Regions from separate parts of the Xenorhabdus bovienii SS-2004 genome, predicted to be linked through region 2. Evidence: predicted binding sites of a transcription regulator. Region 2 holds the regulator's gene; the other holds the start of a gene.
What was found. Region 2 encodes CRP, which controls carbon source genes, mostly activating them, when cyclic AMP is high. Its sites were predicted from a motif close to ATGTGANNNNNNTCACAT; they were not measured.

Region 1 (4,918 bases), 1.2 Mb from region 2:
TCTGAAACTGAAAAAGAACGGTTACATCAAGAGCCGGAAGATTTCTCAACTGTACGATCCAGAAAAAGGCATGTTCCTGCCAGACCGTTTCGTCAAAGGTGCCTGCCCGAAATGTAAGGCCGAAGATCAGTATGGCGATAACTGCGAAGTCTGCGGAACCACTTACAGCCCAACGGAATTGATTAATCCCCGCTCGGCAGTATCCGGCGCGACGCCAGAAATGCGCGATACAGAGCACTTCTTCTTTGATCTGCCTGTTTTCAGCGACATGCTGCAAAAATGGACGCGTTCCGGCTCCTTGCAAGAACAAGTCGCAAACAAAATGCAGGAATGGTTCGACGCGGGTCTGCAACAATGGGATATCACTCGTGATGCACCTTATTTCGGTTTCGAAATTCCTGATGAACCGGGCAAATTTTTCTACGTCTGGCTGGATGCGCCAATTGGCTACATGGGCTCGTTCCAAAACCTGTGCAGCAAACGTGATGACCTGAATTTCGACGAATTCTGGTCGAAAGATTCCGAAGCAGATCTCTACCACTTCATCGGTAAAGATATCGTTTATTTCCATAGCCTGTTCTGGCCAGCCATGTTGGAAGGCAGCAACTATCGCAAGCCGACCAATCTGTTCGTCCACGGCTATATCACGGTTAACGGCACGAAGATGTCCAAGTCGCGCGGGACGTTTATCAAAGCTGAAACGTACCTGAAGCACCTTGATGCAGATTGCCTGCGTTATTACTATGCTGCGAAGCTCTCCTCCCGTATTGATGACATCGATCTCAATCTGGAAGATTTCGTTCAGCGCGTTAACAGCGATATCGTGAACAAAGTGGTTAACCTTGCTTCACGTAACGCAGGTTTCATCAATAAACGTTTTGCGGGCAAACTGGCTGATCAACTTGCTGATCCTGCGCTGTACCAGCAATTTGTTGATGCGGCTGAAGGCATTGCGGAAGACTTCACCCACCGTGAATTCAGTAAGGCCATCCGTGAAATCATGGCATTAGCCGATTTGGCAAACCGCTACGTTGACGAACAGGCACCGTGGGTTGTTGCCAAGCAAGAAGGTCGGGATGCCGATCTGCAAGCCATCTGCTCAATGGGTATCAACCTGTTCCGCGTTCTTATGACTTACCTGAAGCCGGTTCTTCCGAGCCTGACTGACCGTACAGAAGCATTCTTAAATACCGAACTAACTTGGGATGGCATCCGGCAACCATTGCTTAACCATGAAGTTTCACCATTTAAGGCACTGTTTAACCGTATCGAGATGGCAAAAGTTGACGCGATGGTGGCTGACTCCAAAGAAAGCATCGAGCCACAAAAAACCCTGACAGGCCCACTGGCCGATGATCCCATTCAGGACACCATCGCATTTGATGATTTTGCCAAGGTTGACCTGCGTATCGCACTGATCAAGCAAGCTGATTTTGTCGAAGGTTCAGATAAGCTGCTGAAACTGACCCTTGATCTTGGTAGTGAAACGCGTCAGGTCTTCTCCGGTATCCGTTCAGCCTATCCAGATCCCAAAGCGCTGGAGAACCGTCTGACAGTGATGGTCGCCAACCTCGCACCACGTAAAATGCGTTTCGGCATTTCTGAAGGCATGGTAATGGCTGCTGGCCCTGGTGGAAAAGAGATTTTCCTGTTAAGCCCGGACAGCGGCGCACAACCAGGAATGCAGGTTAAATAACCATCATATGCCTTGTGAAATTAAGGTATAATAATAAACAACAAAGCGGACTCAAAAAAAGTCCGCTTTTTAATGTGATGTATGGCACATTTACAGAGTTAGTCGTATGATAAAACCCTCGTTATATTGAGGAATTATGTTTATGTCTTTCCGAAACATGCTGGTGATAGGCTGGCAATACCTGCGTGCATTCGTGCTGCTCTATTTGTGCCTCATCGCCGGGAATATCACTTCAGCACTACTTCCCTTCTCTCTCCCCGGCAGCATTATTGGCTTACTTCTTTTGTTTTGTTTACTTGCATTCCAGCTTATTCCTGCATATTGGGTGAAACCGGGCTGTAGCCTGTTGATGAAAAACATGACATTACTGTTTTTACCTATCGGGGTGGGTGTTATGGATTATTACCCGCAACTTAGCCAGCAAATGTTCCCGATTGTTCTCTCCTGTATCGTCAGTACAGTAATTGTCATGATTGTCGTTGCTTACAGTTCCCATTATGTCCATTGCAAACGCATTATTACCGGCGCTCAACGAAAAGAACCCGATCTCACTTCCCCGCCATCACAACAATCGGATAAAAGATAAAAATGTTAAGCCATATCTGGTGGTCACTGCCATTAACACTGCTCGTATTTTATTGCGCCAAAAAATTATCACGGCAGCTCAAGCTGCCCATCTTTAATCCATTGTTGCTATCAATGGCCGTTATCATTCCTTTGCTACTGATGACTCACACCCCCTATGAGCACTATTTTATCGGTAGCAGGATCTTAAACGACTTACTGCAACCCGCCGTTGTCGCATTGGCCTTCCCTCTTTATGAGCAGCTCCATCAAATCCGCGCTCAATGGAAATCCATTATTAGCATCTGTTTTATCGGTAGTATTGTCGCGATGGTGACAGGTACAGCTATCGCGTTATGGGCGGGAGCCAGCCCTGAAATCGCTGCCTCTGTGCTGCCCAAATCCGTCACAACACCAATTGCCATGGCCGTTGCTGACTCCGTTGGCGGAATTCCTGCTATCAGTGCAGCTTGCGTAATTACTGTCGGTATTTTGGGCGCGATCTTTGGTCATAACCTGTTCAATATTCTAGGAATAAAAACGTCGGCTTCAAGAGGATTGGCCATGGGAACAGCATCCCACGCCGTGGGTACTGCACGCTGTGCCGAACTCGATCATATTGAAGGTGCATACAGTTCTTTGGCACTGATGACCTGCGGCATTATCACCTCATTGATAGCACCTTTTTTATTTCCTGTACTGCTTCATCTATTTGGCTAATATTTTGCTCGTTAGCAACTCGTGATCAAACGGTGAAAAAATTCATAAAAATAGTAAAAATTTGATATAAGTCACTAAAATAACGTATCTATTACACTCATTTCACTGATTATATGGCGTTTATCACATTACAAACCTGAGTAGACATCCTAGAATGACCTTCAATTAATTTGGAGATCATTCTATGCAAGCTCGTTTTCACGCTATTTGGTCAGAAATTACCCCTAAACTGCAAGAAGCCCTGTTACCCTATATCGGTAATGACGATTTTCCAGCAATGCTGACCGCGGAGCAGGTTGAGTCAATCAGGCAAATCTGCGGTTTTGATGATCATGCGCTGGCACTTGCTCTATTACCACTTGCAGCGGCCTGTGCCATTACACCTATCTCGCATTTTTACGTCGGGGCAATCGCACGGGGAGAAAGTGGCAACCTCTATTTTGGTGCCAACATGGAATTTGCTGGAGTTCCCTTGCAGCAAACCGTTCATGCCGAGCAATCAGCCATCACCCATGCTTGGCTGCGCGGTGAAAAAAAGCTGGTTTCCATCACCGTCAATTATTCGCCTTGTGGGCACTGCCGCCAGTTCATGAATGAATTGAACAGTGGAACACAATTGGAAGTCTGTTTACCCAACCGCCCACGTTTGACGCTGGCTGACTACCTGCCCGAAGCCTTCGGCCCACACGATTTACTGGACGCACCATTACTGCTGGATACCGTCAATCATGGCTACCAATTGGATACCTGTGACGAATTAGTGCTGGCAGCACTGGATGCGGCGAACCAAAGCCATGCTCCTTACAGCCAGTCCCATGCCGGTATCGCACTGCTGGATGAACAAGATCAGGTTTACACCGGCCGCTATGCGGAAAATGCCGCATTTAACCCAAGTTTACCGCCTTTACAGGCAGCTCTGATCTTAATGAATATGTCTGGTGGCAATTGTCAGTCCATCAAACGGGCAATATTAGTGGAAGGAAAAAATAGCCATCTATCCCAATCAAGCGCAACCGAATCCACATTAACTGCCCTCGGTTGCACCAAAATAGAATGCCATAGATTTTGACTGCCCATCTTTAAAAACAACAATTCAGTAAAAAATTCGGGCAAACATGAAATTAAGATAACTTAACAAAATGGCAAAATTCCCCTCTGAATCGCTCAGAGGGGGTATAATCGAAAAAATTCATAACATTTAATTAGCTAATTCTGTAAGTTATCTCTCATTTCTGCTCATGATAAACATAATTAAATAATATTTACTGTACTTATTTTTTTTATCTTCTTAGGATCTATAATTTTGTTATTGATTAGTCCAAAGAGTAAGTATCATGGAACTGGAACACGAAAGTAAACGTCCTCTCTATATTCCCTACGCTGGCCCTATCTTGTTGGAATTTCCTCTTCTGAATAAAGGCAGTGCCTTTACTGAAGAAGAACGCAGCAATTTCAACTTACATGGTTTATTACCTCAGATAGTTGAAACGATAGAAGAACAAGCCGAGCGTGCCTACCGCCAATTTTGCGATTTTAAAAGTGACGGTGACAAACACATTTATTTAAGAAATATTCAGGACACCAACGAAACCCTGTTCTATCGGCTTCTTGATGCCCATCTCAGCGAAATAATGCCTATCATCTACACCCCTACGGTGGGTGAAGCATGTGAACACTTCTCTGATATTTATCGCCGTGCCCGTGGGTTGTTTATTTCCTATCCAAATAAAGCGTCTATCGATGACATGCTGCAAAATGCCACCAAGCAGAATGTTAAAGTCATCGTTGTTACCGATGGTGAACGTATCCTTGGTCTGGGAGATCAGGGCATTGGCGGCATGGGTATTCCTATCGGTAAACTCTCGCTGTATACCTCTTGTGGTGGGATCAGCCCAGCTTACACTCTGCCAGTTGTATTGGATGTTGGTACAAACAACC
Region 2 (4,918 bases):
CCACTGAGTGGTTATATAAGTCTCCCTGTAGGCTGTAACTGCCGACGGCACCCAATCCCATCATCCACGCCTTGGGGTTCAGAAACTGTAATAACCAGCCTTGATGGCTTTTGATGGGAACAGCCGCCAAATTTGCCGTTTCCAACCGTTTATAATGTGCTGTCGACGTTTTCCACGCCAACCTTAATAAATACAGACTACCGAGCACTTTCAACACGGTGTGCATCGCCGGATACAACAGCAGCACTGCTCCCACGCCAAAAGCAGACAGCAGAAGGATGGTCTGTATGCCAAGAAGGATACCCACCCAAAGCGGTAACGAACGACGGAAACCAAAATTAGCACCCGATGAAGTCAGCAGCATATTGTTCGGGCCCGGTGTAATCCCAGAGATTAATAAGAAGGTGCTTAGTGAGAATATCAGACTTGCGGTCATGGGGGGATTGTTCCTCTTACCCAAATGGTTAACATTTCCTTTCGACGAAAATAACAGTATGTTATTCACTACACAAGATGACTAATTATGAAAATTAATCCCTTATGAGTGAGCACTTTTCTCCCCTGAGCAGGGCCGCCAATCCCCATTTACAAACTCAGGAGCAACCACAATGATGATCCCGTGGCAACAACTGGCACCCGAAACCCTACTCGATCTGATCGAAAGTTTTGTCTTGCGGGAAGGCACCGATTACGGTGAAGATGAAAAAACGCTGGAGCAAAAAGTACAGGATGTAAAACGTCAGCTTGAACGGGGAGAAGTCCTACTGGTTTGGTCTGAACTGCATGAGACCGTCAATATCATGCCCAAAGAGATGTTTCGCCCTTAGCGCCTTCTTTTTATCAGGCTGTTCCGTTTGCCTTATTTTGCTCTGTATTGCTGATTACGAGAAAGATAGTCCCAACTTTTTTGGATAAGGAGTCTGTTCTTATGTCTGCCAAACACCCTGTCATTGCAATAACGGGTTCTAGCGGAGCCGGAACAACAACGACCAGTGTGGCGTTCCGCAAGATTTTTCAACAACTTGAAGTTACTGCCGCACTCATCGAAGGGGATAGTTTCCACCGTTACACCCGTCCTGAAATGGATGCCGAGATCCGTAAGGCGAAGGAGCAAGGCAGACATGTCAGCTATTTTGGGCCAGAAGCCAATGATTTCAGCATGTTGGAAAAGACATTTTACAACTATGGTGAAACAGGCACTGGCCGCTGCCGGAGATATCTCCACACCTATGATGAAGCCGTGCCTTACAATCAAGTACCGGGTACATTCACGCCGTGGGAATCACTGCCATCAAACACCGATATTCTGTTTTATGAGGGGTTGCATGGTGGCGTTGTTACTCCACAGTATAATGTCGCCAGCTATGTTGATTTGCTGATTGGTGTCGTCCCCATCGTCAACCTTGAGTGGATACAGAAACTTATCCGTGATACCAGCGAACGTGGCCATTCAAGAGAGGCGGTCATGGATTCCGTGGTGCGTTCGATGGATGATTATATCCGCTATATTACGCCACAGTTTTCCCGTACTCATATCAATTTCCAGCGAGTTCCCACCGTTGATACCTCTAACCCTTTCTCCGCCAAGGCTATTCCATCTCTGGATGAAAGTTTTATCGTGATTCGTTTCCGTGGCCTGAAACAAATTGATTTCCCTTATTTACTATCAATGCTTCAGGGATCATTTATTTCCAGTATAAATACCATTGTCGTTCCCGGCGGAAAAGTGGGGCTGGCCATGGAATTAATTATGGCTCCGTGGGTTCAGCAATTACTGGAAGGCAAAAAAATTTCTTGATTTAAACGCAATTTAATTTTTAATTAAACAGGTAACAAAAAATAACGTTGCCTGTTTTACGAAAATAAACATTTCAGTAACAATAAAAACAGATTATAAAGAGAAAATTCAGTAAGGTAAAACGCGTAAAAGCAGTACGATATTTACCAAAGTACCCACAGCCTCTTACACAATAAAAAAGTCATTCAGCCGTTCCCGTCTTTATGTTGTTTCTCCTTTTCCCTTTGGAAATACTGGCATTATTCGATTTCCTATAAGTCGTAGAGCAATAAAGACGACGCTCCAAATAGATTTCTGTTAATCTGGCGGGCTGAAGCGATACAGGGGAAGACAGAAACGTTTTCCTGTGTTACAAACGAGGTTACAAGCGAAGCTGGCAAGATATATAGGTTAAGATTAAGACACCCATATTTTGGTATGATTATAATCTATATAAAATTCCCGCTTGTCAGTTTTTCAGCAAGTTAATATGTTAAACTATTGACTTTATAAAGCCAGCCGGGTGAGGAAAAACTGTTCCTCACGTCATCAAGGCGGAAATAACAACAGAGGATAAAGCGAATGGTTCTCGGCAAGCCACAAACAGACCCTACTCTTGAATGGTTTTTGTCACACTGCCATATTCACAAATATCCATCCAAGAGCACGCTTATTCATCAAGGCGAGAAAGCAGAAACGCTTTACTATATTGTTAAAGGTTCAGTCGCTGTTCTAATAAAAGATGAAGAAGGCAAAGAAATGATTCTCTCTTATTTAAATCAGGGAGATTTCATTGGTGAACTTGGATTGTTCGAAGAAGGAAAGCTGCGTACTGCATGGGTACGAGCTAAAAGTGCCTGTGAAGTCGCTGAAATTTCCTACAAGAAATTTCGCCAGCTCATTCAGGTCAATCCTGATATTCTGATGCGTCTATCCTCTCAGATGGCAAGACGCTTACAAACAACCTCAGAAAAAGTCGGTAATCTGGCATTTCTGGATGTCACAGGTCGTATTGCCAAGACGTTAATGAATCTGGCCAAACAGCCTGATGCGATGACCCATCCTGATGGTATGCAAATAAAAATTACACGTCAGGAAATTGGCCAGATTGTCGGGTGTTCCCGCGAAACAGTTGGCCGCATTCTCAAGATGTTAGAAGATCAAAACCTGATCTCTGCTCATGGCAAAACCATTGTAGTATATGGAACCCGCTAATTTCTGAAATTACTCTTGAAACTGAGCCAGCGCAACCCTTATCCTGCACTGGCTTTTTTGTTGCTTCCTTTGTCTTATCAGTGCAATGGCAGCATCAAGCCCCGTTACGCCGCTTTCTGTAATACTTCACTGGCCTTGCCCTGATATTCCGCTGGGACAGACGTGATTTCCCCCACCTTATTTTTATATTTGCCATATCACAGTGAAATAATAGTCACCAAATATGAATAAAAAATCACATAAGGGCAAATAAAAAACAGCCGGTGAGGAAAATGCGATGGTATTTGGTTAATATCTGAGAAAATTATTCAACAAATCATGTCCCTGTTCACTGAGAATGCTTTCAGGGTGAAATTGCACACCTTCCAATGGCAAAGTACGGTGACGTATTCCCATAATTTCATCTACATTACCGTTATGCTGACTCCATGCGGTCACTTCAAACGATGCTGGCAGGGTTTCAGCAGCAATCACCAGAGAATGATAACGAGTAACAGTCAGTGGACGGTTCAATCCTTTGAATACTCCTTGTTGATTATGGTGGATCAAGCTGTTTTTTCCGTGCATCACCTCGCGGGCTTTGACCACACTCGCACCAAAAGCCTGCCCAATAGCCTGATGCCCTAGGCACACACCGAGGATTGGCAATTTGCCGGCAAAATGCGCAATGGCCTCTAGTGAAATCCCTGCTTCATTTGGCGTACAAGGCCCCGGCGAAATCACTAAATGTGTGGGCGCCAACTTCTCGATATCTTCAAGCTGTAATTCATCATTACGCTTAACTAAAACATTTGTCCCTAACTCGCAAAAATATTGATATAAATTGAATGTAAAAGAATCGTAGTTATCTATTATTAATAGCATAGGAGTATATCCTATTGATTTTTATAGTTTTATATATTGCCGCTACCCTAGCGGGCATTGTGCATTCTGTATTTCGATAAAATCAGGTAAAGCAGCATCAACAGCAGCGGGACGCTCATCATACCACAGACGTATTTTTAAAATAGTAGGATACAAACAGCAGCATTCACCCGTGGTGAGAGCTTGACGTGAAAAGATAACGCAGGTGAGAGGGGAAGACGGCACTCAAAAAGCGAATGGCACAATATAAATACCGTCTTATTTTCTAGGTTTCAGGCAGGAAAACACTGTTTTCCTATTGAATTAAGGTGCAACTTTGGCAGAAAGGATCACAATCGGTTTCACGGGTACATTTTGATAAGGGCCAACATTTTCTGTCTTGACCTGAGAAATTTTATCAACCACATCCATACCTTTTATGACTTTACCAAAGACAGCATAACCAAAATCACGCTGACCGTGATCAAGGAAGGCGTTATCAGTGACATTAATGAAGAACTGACTGGTTGCACTGTCTTTATCTGCGGTGCGTGCCATCGCTATCGTACCACGCAGATTACGCAAACCATTATCTGCTTCATTTTTGATTGGTGCTTTGGTCACCTTCTGCTTCATATCTTTCGTAAAGCCACCCCCCTGAACCATAAACCCGGGAATGATGCGGTGAAAAATGGTGTTGTTATAAAATCCTTCATTGACATACTCAATGAAATTTTTTGTAGTGATTGGCGCCTTGTTACTATCCAGCGCAAGCTCTATTTCCCCTGCTGATGTTACCAGCTTCACATGAGTTTCGGCAGCCAATGCCGGAGTTGCCATCACACTGATAGCACATGCAGCCATAAGCGACACAAAAATACGTTTAAACATTAATGGTTCCTTTATTTTTGAGGTCAATAACAAAACTCATAACAACAAAACTTATTAAGTGTAATTCCCTATAGAACTAAGTTCCAAAGATTTACCTACATTTACGAGTAAGCAGCTATTTGTTGAGATGAATTCTGTCTGAATAGCTATTATGGTCTCATAACCTGAATTTTGTTTATGTGGGGAATAACG

Region 1: cdd (cytidine deaminase) is a predicted target of CRP. The motif match lies at 3,092-3,109, and genes of this name have one in related genera.

What each region holds. Positions count from the first base shown of each region.
Region 1 covers NC_013892.1:946,455-951,372, forward strand. Annotated here, with positions in the region: gene metG (methionine--tRNA ligase) at 1-1,696, shown strand, start outside; gene XBJ1_RS04035 (CidA/LrgA family protein) at 1,839-2,282, shown strand; gene XBJ1_RS04040 (CidB/LrgB family autolysis modulator) at 2,285-2,980, shown strand; gene cdd (cytidine deaminase) at 3,165-4,049, shown strand; gene XBJ1_RS04050 (NAD-dependent malic enzyme) at 4,315-4,918, shown strand, end outside.
Region 2 covers NC_013892.1:3,934,632-3,939,549, forward strand. Annotated here, with positions in the region: gene XBJ1_RS17440 (LysE family translocator) at 1-436, opposite strand, end outside; gene XBJ1_RS17445 (YheU family protein) at 609-827, shown strand; gene XBJ1_RS17450 (phosphoribulokinase) at 929-1,798, shown strand; gene crp (cAMP-activated global transcriptional regulator CRP) at 2,360-2,992, shown strand; gene XBJ1_RS22790 (hypothetical protein) at 3,008-3,136, shown strand; gene XBJ1_RS17460 (aminodeoxychorismate synthase component II) at 3,281-3,856, opposite strand; gene ppiA (peptidylprolyl isomerase A) at 4,160-4,726, opposite strand.